DNA from 2 places in the Kineococcus gurbantunggutensis genome. Region 1 is predicted to be linked to the other one. Evidence: predicted binding sites of a transcription regulator. Region 1 holds the regulator's gene; the other holds the start of a gene.
The links. The regulator HrcA, encoded in region 1, represses chaperone genes, less so after heat shock. The targets are predictions, from matches to a motif close to GNTNGCACTCGGNNNNNCCGAGTGCNANC.
Positions count from the first base shown of each region.

Region 2: a site for HrcA is predicted at 3,201-3,229, ahead of groL (chaperonin GroEL). Genes of this name have one in related genera too.

Region 1 is NZ_JBJLSG010000045.1:27,352-32,903, forward strand. Features, by position in the region: gene ACRYR7_RS10850 (Gmad2 immunoglobulin-like domain-containing protein) at 1-1,113, shown strand, start outside; gene dnaJ (molecular chaperone DnaJ) at 1,289-2,407, opposite strand; gene hrcA (heat-inducible transcriptional repressor HrcA) at 2,448-3,494, opposite strand; gene ACRYR7_RS10865 (DUF3097 family protein) at 3,619-4,488, shown strand; gene ACRYR7_RS10870 (DUF4870 domain-containing protein) at 4,613-5,146, shown strand; gene ACRYR7_RS10875 (LLM class flavin-dependent oxidoreductase) at 5,196-5,552, opposite strand, start outside.
Region 2 is NZ_JBJLSG010000005.1:60,140-65,691, reverse strand. Features, by position in the region: gene ACRYR7_RS01630 (D-arabinono-1,4-lactone oxidase) at 1-1,280, opposite strand, end outside; gene groL (chaperonin GroEL) at 1,389-3,017, opposite strand; gene ACRYR7_RS01620 (cold-shock protein) at 3,329-3,532, opposite strand; gene ACRYR7_RS01615 (DUF3263 domain-containing protein) at 3,940-4,260, opposite strand; gene ACRYR7_RS01610 (uracil-DNA glycosylase) at 4,454-5,113, shown strand; gene ACRYR7_RS01605 (aldose epimerase family protein) at 5,178-5,552, shown strand, end outside.

The DNA.
Region 1 (5,552 bases):
CTGCGCGACGCCCTGGCCGCCCGCGCCGACGCCACGCAGCCCGCCGACCGCCTGGAGGAGATCCGCATGAGCACCACCGCCCGCCGCCGCGCCACCCGCGCCTGGACCGCCGTCGCCACCACCGCCGCCGTGGTGGTCGTGGGCGGCAGCGCCTACGCCCTCGCCGGGCGCGACGGCGAGGCGGTGCGCACGGTCGCGTCCTCGCCGACCTCCCCGGCCGCCGCGAGCAGCTCCACCGCCCCGGCGGCCCCGGCACCGGCCCCCGCCGCGGAGCGGGCGAGCACGACGGCCGCGGCGCCGCGGCCGAGCGCGACGCCCACCGGCGCGAGCAGCGCCACGGCGCCGGCGACGGCTCCGGCCAGCCCCGACGCGGCGGCCCCGGGCACGAGCGCCGCGGGCCTGCCGCTGCCGACGGGCTCGGCGAGCGTGCCGGTGTACTGGCTGGGCGGGGCGCGCTCCTCGCTGTTCCGCGAGTTCGTGCGCGCGGGCGGCGAGGGCGACGACGCCGACCGGGCGCTGGCCGCGATGCTCGCGGGCGAGCCGTCCGACCCGGACTACGACTCCCCCTGGGCGCCGGTCACCGGCGGCGGCGTCACGCGCGAGGCCGACCGCCTCGTGGTGGACCTGCCCGCCGGCGCGGCGCCGGGCTCGCTGGACCCGGCGCGGGCCGCCGCGGCCGTGCAGCAGCTCGTCCACACCGTGACGGCCGCCGCGGGCGAGGACGTGCCCGTGGAGGTCCGCGAGGACGGCCGGGCCGAGCCGGTGCTCTTCGGGTACGCGGTGCCCGCCACCGTCTCGCGCGCCCCGCAGGCGGAGGTGCAGGCCCCGGCGTGGATCACGTCGGTGGACACCGGCACCCCCGGGCAGGTGGTCGTGGCCGGCGTCGGCTCGGCCTTCGAGGGCACGCTGCTCTACACCGTCACCGACGCCTCGGGGGCGGAGGTGACCCGCGGCCCGGCGCAGGCCGGCGCCAACGGCGCGTTCGCGGAGTTCTCGGTGACGGTCCCGCTGCCGGCGGGCGAGTACACGGTGCTGGTGGAGCGCCCGGACGAGTCCGGCGGCGCGGCCGGCGAGCAGCCGGCGGGCGACACGAAGACCTTCACCGTGCGCTGAGGCGCTGAGGCGCCGAGGCGCCGAGGCACCGAGGCGCCGAGGCACCGAGGCGCCGAGGCGCCGAGGCGCCGAGGCACCGAGGCACCGAGGCACCGAGGCACCGAGGCACCGAGGCACCGAGGCACCGAGGCACCGAGGCGCGGCGGGGACCCCGGGGCCCCCGCCGCGCCCGCGCTCAGCGGTTGCCGAAGCGCCCGCGCAGCTTGGAGAAGACGCCCTGGTGGGCCGGGGCCAGCTTGCCCGCCGGGCGCACCTCCCCGCGCAGCTCCGCCAGGCGGCGCAGCAGCTCCTCCTGCTCGTCGTCGAGGTCGCGCGGGGTGCTGACCTCCAGGGTGACGAGCAGGTCGCCGCGGCCGGTGGAGCGCAGGTGCTCGGCGCCCTTCTGCTTCAGGGTGACGACCTCGCCGCCCTGCGCGCCGGGGCGCACGTCGACGTCCTCGGTGCCGTCGAGGGTCTCCAGCGGGATCGTCGCGCCCAGCGCGGCGGCCGTCATGGGGACCTCCAGCGTGCACAGCAGGTCGTCGCCGCGGCGGGTGAAGACCGGGTGCGGGCGCTCGTGGATCTCCACGTACAGGTCGCCGGGCGGGCCGCCGGCGGTGCCCACCTCGCCCTGCGCGGCGAGCTGGATGCGGGTGCCGGTGTCCACGCCGGCGGGCACGCGGATGGTCAGCGGCCGGCGCGCGCGCACCCGGCCCTCGCCGGAGCACTCCAGGCACGGCGAGGGCAGCACCGTGCCGAAGCCGCGGCACGTCGGGCACGGCTGGCTCGTCATGACCTGCCCGAGCAGCGAGCGCACCACGCGCTGCACCGAGCCCTGCCCGCCGCAGATGTCGCAGGTCTCCGGCTGGGTGCCGGGCTGGCAGCAGGTGCCCTTGCACGTCGGGCACAGCACCGCGGTGTCCACCTGGATCTGCCGCTCGCCGCCGAAGGCGGCCTCGGCGAGGTCGACGTCCACGCGGATGAGGGCGTCCTGGCCGCGCTGGGTGCGGCTGACCGGGCCGCGGCCGCTGGGGGCGCCGCTCTGCCCGAAGAACGCGTCCATGATGTCGGAGAAGCCGAAGCCCTGGCCGAAGCCGCCGGCCGCCCCGGGAGAGCCCCCGCGGTCGTACTGGGCGCGCTTGTCCGGGTTGGACAGCGTCTCGTACGCCTGGGAGACCTCCTTGAACTTGTCCCCCGCGTCGGGGTCGGAGGTGACGTCGGGGTGGAGCTTGCGCGCCAGCTTGCGGTAGGCGCGCTTGATCTCCTCCGCCGAGGCGTCCCTGTTGACGCCGAGGACGTCGTAGTAGTCGCTCACGGGGTGCTCAGGTCTCCCGTCGGTCGGGTGGTCGGTCGGGTCACTGGGACAGGATGCGGGACACGTAGCGCGAGACCGCGCGCACCGCCGCCATCGTGGTCGGGTAGTCCATGCGGGTGGGCCCCAGCACGCCGAGGCGGGCCAGCACCTCGCCCTCGCCGTAGCCGCTGCTCACCACGGACGTCTCGGGCAGGCCGAGGTGGAGGTTCTCCGCGCCGATGCGCACGGTGAGCGCGCCGCGCTCGCCGCGCTCGCCGGACTCCTCGGCCATCTCCTGCACCAGCCGCAGCAGCACGACGTGCTCCTCCAGCGCCTCCAGCACGCTGCCCAGGCTGGCGGACAGGTCCGCGCCGGAGCGCACCAGGTTGGCGGTGCCGGCGATGACCACGCGCTCCTCCAGGCCCGCGGCCAGGCAGTCGCCCAGCGCGGCGAGGACCTCGGCGGCCACGGCCGCCTCCGCGGGCGGGCTGGAGCCGACCAGCACGGGCAGCTGCTCGCGGGCCTCCTTCAGGCGCTTGCCGGCCACGGCGGCGTTGACGCGGTCGCGCAGCGCGGCCAGCGCGCCGGGCAGGGACTCCGCGTCGGTGGCCGAGCGCACCTGCACCACGCGCTGCTCCACCCGGCCGGTGTCGGTGATGAGCACCAGCAGGGCGCTGCGCCCGCCCACGGGCACGACCTCCACGTGCCGCACCGCGGCGCGCGAGAGGGAGGGGTACTGCACGACGGCGGCCTGGCGGGTGATCTGCGCCAGCAGCCGCACCGTGCGGTCCACGACGTCGTCGAGGTCGACGGCGCCCTCGAGGAAGGTCTGGATGGCGCGGCGCTCGGCCGGCGTCATGGGCTTGACGCTGGCCAGGCGGTCCACGAAGAGGCGGTAGCCCTTGTCGGTGGGGATGCGCCCGGCGCTGGTGTGCGGCTGGGTGATGTACCCCTCCTCCTCCAGCACCGCCATGTCGTTGCGGATCGTCGCCGGCGAGACGCCCAGGCGGTGGCGCTCCACGAGCGCCTTGGAGCCCACCGGCTCGTGGGTCGACACGTAGTCCTCGACGATGGCGCGCAGCACGGCGAGCCTGCGGTCGTCGCTCACCCCACACCCCCCGCTCGACGCGTCCCGGGGCGGCCGCCCCGCTGGCACTCAGGTCGCCAGAGTGCCAAGTCTAGGCCAGCGCGCCTCCACCGCGAGGCGCGGCGCCCTCGTTAGCGTGCCGCGGGTGAGCCCCAGGCACCCGTCCACCGACCGCTACGGCGCCGACGTGCTCGCCGCGGACCCGCACCCGCGGCGGCCGGCGCACCGCGAGGAGCCCGCCGTGCGCGGGCTCGTCGTGGAGGACGTGGAGACCGGCTGGGTCGGCGCGGTGGTGCGCGTGGAGAAGAGCGGCGGCGTGCACGTCGTCGTCCTGGAGGACGCGCGCGGGCGCACCCGCACCTTCCCGCTCGGGCCCGGCTTCTGGATCGACGGGCAGCCGGTGCGGCTGGTCGCCCCGAGGGGCCCGGCCGCCCCGGCGGCGCCCACCCGCACCGCCAGCGGCTCGGTGGCGGTGCCCGGCGCCGCGGCCCGCACCGCGCGCGCCTCGCGCATCCTCGTGGAGGGCCGCCACGACGCGGAGCTGGTCGAGAGGGTGTGGGGCGACGACCTGCGCGTGGAGGGCGTCGTGGTGGAGATGCTCGACGGCGTCGACGACCTCGCCGCCGCGGTGCGCTCCTTCGGCCCGCGCCCCGGCCGGCGCGTCGGCGTGCTGGTGGACCACCTCGTGCCCGGCTCCAAGGAGTCGCGGATCGTGGCGGCCGTGGGCGCCGACCCGCACGTGCTGGTCGTGGGCCACCCCTTCGTCGACGTCTGGCAGGCGGTGCGCCCGCAGCGGCTGGGGTGGGAGCGCTGGCCGGTCATCCCGCGCGGCACGTCCTGGAAGCACGGCGTGCTCGCCGAGCTGGGCTGGCCGCACGCCACGCAGGCCGACGTCGCGCACGGCTGGAAGCGGATCCTGGGCACCGTGCGCAACTACGCCGACCTGGAGCCGGCGCTGCTGGGGCGCGTGGAGGAGCTGGTGGACTTCGTCACCGCGGACGCGGCGGACCGCTGAGGCGCCCCTCCCCCGGCGGGGGGAGCCGGCCCGGCACCGGCACCACCCGCGGGAGGACGACGCGACCCCGGCCGGCGCGCGAGGATCGTCGGGCAGCAGCACGCACCCAGCCCCGGAGGACGCCGTGAGCGACCCGCACCAGCCACCCCGGCCCGACCACGGCCCGCAGGACCCGTACGGGCAGCAGCCGTACCCCCAGCAGCCGTACCCCCAGCAGCCGTACCCGCAGGGCCAGCAGCACCCGCACGAGCAGCCGTACCCGTACGAGCAGCCGTACCCGCCGCAGCACGTCCCGCCGGGGGCGGTGTCGGTGCAGGACGAGCGCACCTGGAGCGTGCTGGCGCACGTGGGCACGCTGCTGGTGTGGGTGAGCCTGCCCGTCGTCGCGCCGCTGCTGGTCTTCCTGGTCTTCAAGGACCGCAGCCGGTTCGTGCGCGAGCACGCCGCCGAGGCGCTCAACGCGAGCATCTCGCTGGTGCTCTACGAGCTGGTGCTGGGCGTGCTGGCCGCCCTGCTCTTCTTCCCCACGTTCGGCGTCTCGCTGCTGCTGCCGGTGCTGGCCCTGATCGCCGCGACCGTCGTCGGCGTCCTGGGGGCCGTCGCGGCGAACAACGGGCGCCCCTACCGGTACCCGCTGGTGCTGCGCCTGGTGCGCTGAGGGGACCGGCCGCCGCGGTCGCGGCCGCCGGCGTCCAGCGCACCGGGGCTCAGGCCGCCAGCGCCCGCACCGCCGCCAGGCGCTCGGGCAGGGCGGGGGCCAGCGGCGCCAGGGCCAGCGTGGTGACGCCGGCGCGGGCGTAGTCGCCCAGGCGCGCGCGCAGGTGGGCGGCGGGCCCGACGAGGCAGGTGGCCTCGAGGAAGCCGGCCGGCACCGCGGCGGCGGCCTCGCGGTGCCGGCCGGCCAGGAAGTGCTCCTGCACCTCGTCCACCGCGTCGGAGAAGCCCAGGCGGCGGGCCAGGGCGGCGTAGAAGTTCTGCGAGCGCGAGCCCATGCCGCCCAGGTACAGGGCCACGTGCCGGCGCACCGGCGCCTCGATCTCCAGGCGCTGCTCGCCGGTGGCGCC
Region 2 (5,552 bases), on a different contig from region 1:
CCGATGCGGTCGGTGAAGGCGTTGGCGAACTTCGCGCCCGGGTCGTGGCGGGCCACGAGGGCGCGGGCGTCGGCGAAGCGCGGGTAGCGGGCCGCCAGGGTCGCCGCGTCGGTCACGAACAGCTTGCCCCAGTGCGGTCGCGGCGCGAAGGGCGCCAGCGCCTCCTCCACGTGCACCAGGGCGTCGAGCACCTCGCGCTGGCGCTGCTTGAAGGTGAAGTGGAACGCCACCGCGTCGCGCTCGTACGCCGAGGACAGCCACAGGTCGTCCGCGGCGACGGTGCGCACCTCGCACATGTGCAGCAGCGGCGCGAGGGAGGGGCCCAGCTCGCGCAGCGCCGCGACGGCGCCCAGGGCGTGCTCGCGGGGCACGAGGTGCTCGACCTGCAGCTCCTCGCCGTTGCTGGGCTGGAAGCCGTACCGGAAGTGCGGCAGCCGCTCGTGCCAGGGGCCGGGCACGCCGAGCTGCTCGGTGGCGTTGCGCACGTCCACCTCCGGCAGCGGGTGCAGCGCCTCGGTGGCGGGGCGGGCCCCGAACAGCTCCGCGGGGGCCTCGGCGGAGTCCGACAGGCGCGTCTTCAGCCAGACCTGCGCGGTGTCCTGGCCGACCCAGGTGGTGTAGACGCTGACGCTGTAGGCGGCGGAGGTGACGGCGTCGAAGTTCGCGGTGAGCGCCTCGAAGGACAGGCCGGAGTAGACGTCCTGGCGCACCCGGTAGGTGGGCACGACGTCCAGCTCGAGGGCGGTGACGACGCCGAGGGCGCCCAGGGCCACGACGCTGCCGGCGAACCCCTCCTGCCCCCGCTCGAGGCGGCGCAGCTCGCCGTCGGCGCCGACCAGCTCCAGGGCGCGCACGTCGGCGGCCAGGCAGCGGGTGCGGTCGCCGGAGCCGTGGGTGGCGGTGGCCACCGCGCCGGCGACGCTGATGTGCGGCAGGGAGGCCATGGTGCGCAGCGCCCAGCCCTGCTCGTGCAGCCGCTGGGCGAGGGCGCCGCAGGTGGTGCCGGCGCCGACGCGCACGCTGCCGGCGGCGCCGTCGACCTCCACCGGCGCGGGCAGCGCCTCCAGGGAGACCAGGTCCCCCGGGGAGTCGGCGACGTCGTTGAAGCAGTGCCGGGTGCCCAGCGCCCGCACGCGCCGCGCGCCCGCCACGACCTCGCGCAGCTGCTCCAGCGTCTCGGGGCGGTGCAGGGTGCGCGCCGCGTAGCGGTGGTTGCGGGCCCAGTTCAGGCCGGGGGCGCCGCTGGGCGCCGTGCTGGACGTCGTCGTCGAGGTGCTCACGGGCGGCACCGTAACCGGTGCGCGGACGCCGCGGGGGCGGGACGCCGCGAGGGCGGCCCCCCTGGTGGAGGACCGCCCTCGCGGGTGGTGCTGGTGGTGCGGGGGGACTCAGAAGTCCATGCCGCCCATGCCGCCGTCGGCGCCGCCGGCGGCCGGGGCCGCCTTCTCCGGCTTGTCGGCGATGACGGCCTCGGTGGTGAGGAACAGGCCCGCGATGGACGCGGCGTTCTGCAGCGCGGAGCGCGTCACCTTGACCGGGTCGTTGATGCCCGCCTCGAGCAGGTCCACGTACTCGCCGGTGGCGGCGTTGAGGCCGTGACCGGTGGGCAGGTTGCGGACCTTCTCCGCCACGACGCCGCCCTCGAGGCCGGCGTTCACGGCGATCTGCTTCAGCGGGGCCTCGACGGCGACCTTGACGATGTTCGCGCCCGTGGCCTCGTCACCGGTCAGCTCGAGCTTCTCGAACGCGATGGCGCCGGCCTGGATGAGGGCCACGCCACCACCGGCGACGATGCCCTCCTCGACGGCCGCCTTGGCGTTGCGCACGGCGTCCTCGATGCGGTGCTTGCGCTCCTTGAGCTCGACCTCGGTGGCCGCGCCCGCCTTGATGACGGCCACGCCGCCGGCGAGCTTGGCGAGGCGCTCCTGCAGCTTCTCGCGGTCGTAGTCGGAGTCGCTGCGCTCGATCTCGGCGCGGATCTGGCCCACGCGGCCGGCGATGGCGTCGGCGTCGCCGGCGCCCTCGACGATGGTGGTCTCGTCCTTGGTGACGACGACCTTGCGGGCGCGGCCCAGCAGGTCGAGGTCGGCGGTGTCGAGCTTGAGCCCGACCTCCTCGGAGATGACCTGGCCACCGGTGAGGATGGCGATGTCGCCCAGCATGGCCTTGCGGCGGTCGCCGAAGCCGGGGGCCTTGACGGCGACCGACTTGAAGGTGCCGCGGATCTTGTTGACGACCAGGGTCGCCAGGGCCTCGCCCTCGACGTCCTCGGCCACGATCACCAGCGGCTTGCCGGACTGCATGACCTTCTCCAGCAGCGGGAGCAGGTCCTTCACCGTGGAGATCTTGGAGTTCAGGATGAGGATGTAGGGGTCCTCGAGCTCCGTCTCCTGACGCTCCGCGTCGGTGACGAAGTAGGGGGAGATGTAGCCCTTGTCGAAGCGCATGCCCTCGGTGAGCTCGAGCTCCAGGCCGAAGGTGTTGCTCTCCTCGACGGTGATGACGCCTTCCTTGCCCACCTTGTCGAGGGCCTCGGCGATCAGCTGGCCGATGGAGGCGTCACCGGCGGAGATGCCGGCGGTCGCGGCGATCTGCTCCTTGGTGGTGACCTCCTTGGCGGCGCCGAGCAGCTGCTCGGTCACGGCCTCGACGGCCTTCTCGATGCCGCGCTTGAGGCCCATCGGGTTCGCACCCGCGGCCACGTTGCGCAGGCCCTCGCGCACGAGCGCCTGGGCCAGGACGGTCGCGGTCGTCGTGCCGTCACCGGCGACGTCGTCCGTCTTCTTCGCGACCTCCTTGACGAGCTCGGCCCCGATCTTCTCGTACGGGTCCTCGAGCTCGATCTCCTTGGCGATGCTCACACCGTCGTTGGTGATCGTGGGGGCGCCCCACTTCTTCTCCAGGACGACGTTGCGGCCCTTGGGGCCGAGCGTGACCTTGACAGCGTCGGCGAGCTGGTTCATCCCGCGCTCGAGGCCGCGGCGGGCCTCCTCGTCGAAGGCGATGATCTTGCTCATGCCTGGTGTTCCTCCCAGAAGGCGGGCGGTGGTCGGCCGGAGCGGTGCCCGCGACGGACGGCCGGCGGCGTCGGGGTCACGTCCCCCGCGCCGGCGGCCTCACCGGACCGGCCGGGAGCTTTCGCTCCCGGGTCGAGGTGCTGCTGGTGCTGTCACTCTCGACTCGAGAGTGCCAACGCCAATGTTGGCACTCTCCCACCCCGAGTGCAAACCCCCTCGCCCGGGGGCACCGGCCCGCCGCGGCCCTCGCGCGCGCGGTCCGGCACCGCCGGCGACCGCCCCCGGCGGGGGGCGGTCGCCGGCGCGGCGGCTCAGAGGCCGCGCACGCTCTCGGCCTGGGGGCCCTTCTGGCCCTGGCCGACCTCGAACTCGACGCGCTGCCCCTCCTCGAGGGAGCGGTAGCCGTCGGCGACGATCGCCGAGTAGTGCACGAAGACGTCGGCGCCACCGTCGTCCACGGTGATGAAGCCGTACCCCTTCTCGGCGTTGAACCACTTCACGGTGCCCTGAGCCATTGCCTTCTCCTGGTGGTGCAGCGAGCGGGACGCCCCCGGCGTCGCCCGGGGACGGGTCTCACGCTGCCCGCGGCGGTGAGGCCGTGGGCGAGGCCCGACGTGCCGGCCCCGTGCAGGACGCGCTCATCGAACTGATCGACCGCTGCTCAGGCTAGTGGTGGGAGGGGCTCGCGGGGCAGGGTTCGACCAGGCCGGTCCGCGGGGCGGGACACCTCACAGCAGCCCCGCGGCGGTGCCCACCAGCGGGCCGGCGACCCGGCGCACCGCCAGCACCGCCGCGCCGGCCACCAGCAGCACCAGCGCCGACCAGGCCAGCACGAGCAGCAGCACCCCCGCGGGCGAGCGGCGCGTGCGGTGCGCCCCGCGCCGGGCCGCGAGCTGGCGCGGCCCCCGCCCGCCGCGCGCGCTCAGGGCTGCACGCCCAGGCGGCGCGCCGAGCGGGCGCGCTGGCGGCTGGAGCGCATGCGCCGCAGGCGCTTGACGAGCATCGGGTCGTGCTCGAGCGCCTCGGGGGTGTCGATGAGGGCGTTGAGCACCTGGTAGTAGCGCGTGGGCGTCAGGTCGAACATCTCGCGCACCGCCTGCTCCTTGGCGCCGGCGTACTTCCACCACTGCCGCTCGAAGGCCAGGATCGCGGCGTCGCGGCGGCTGAGCGCACCCTCGGCCCCGCCGGGCTCCGCGCCCCCCTCGCGCGCCGTCGCGCCGACCTGCCCCTGCGACCCGTCCACGACCTGCCCCTCTCCTGCGACCGGCCCCACTGTAGGAGGCGCCGGCGGCGCGGGCCGCGCGCGGCGCGCGGGGCCGGGCGCACCGCGTTAGCGTCGCCGCGTGCCCGCCCAGCGCCCCGGACCCGAGCCGCAGCAGACCGCCCTGCCCCTGGACGCCGTCGGGGAGGGCGGGGACGGCGACGACCCCGCGGGCCTGGGCATCGACGACCTGGACCCCGGCTGGGCGCGCGCGCTGGCCCCGGTGCGCGCGGAGCTGTCGGCGCTCTCGGCGCGCCTGGCCGCCGAGCCCGGCCCGTGGCTGCCCGCGCCCGCCCACGTGCTGCGCGCCTTCCGCCAGCCGTTCGACCAGGTGCGCGTGCTGCTGGTGGGGCAGGACCCCTACCCCACGCCGGGGCACCCGATCGGGCTGGCGTTCGCCGTGGAGCCGCACGTGCGGCCGCTGCCGCGCAGCCTGGTCAACGTCTACAAGGAGCTGCGCGCGGACACCGGCGTGCAGCCGCCCGCGCACGGCGACCTGAGCGCCTGGACCCGCTCGGGCGTGCTGCTGCTCAACAGGGCCCTGACCGTGCGCGCCGGCGACGCCGGCTCGCACCGGCGCCTGGGCTGGCAGGCCGTCACCGACGCCGCCGTGCGGGCCCTGGCCGCGCGCGGCGGGCCGCTGGTGGCGCTGCTGTGGGGCCGCGACGCGCAGTCCGTGCAGCCGCTGCTCCAGGGGGTGCCGGTGGTGACCGGGGTGCACCCCAGCCCGCTGTCGGCCTCGCGCGGGTTCTTCGGCTCGCGCCCCTTCAGCCGCGTCGACGCCCTGCTGCGCGAGGCCGGCGGCGAGGGGGTCGACTGGCGGCTGGACGCCTGAGCGGGTCCCGCGCGCGCCGCGACCCGCCCGGCGCCCGGCCGCGCGGGCACGGCACGATGCCGCCATGAGCACCTCCCCCGCCGAGAGCGGCAGCAGCGCAGGCAGCGGCACCGGCAGCGTCGTCCGCACCCCCTTCGGGCGCACCCGCCGCGGCGAGCCCGTGGAGCGCTGGGAGCTGCGGCTGCCCTCCGGGGCGAGCGCCGAGGTCCTCACCCGCGGCGCGGCCCTGCACCGGCTGCGCGTGCCCGACGCGGCCGGGGCCCGGGGCGACGTGGTGGTGGCCCTGCCCGACGTGGCCTCCTACGAGGCCGCCGAGGGCTACCCGGGCGCGGTGGTGGGCCGGGTGGCCAACCGCCTGGCCGGCGGGCGCTTCACCGTCGACGGGGTCGAGCACCGCGTGCCGCTCAACGACGGCCCCAACGCCCTGCACGGCGGCGCC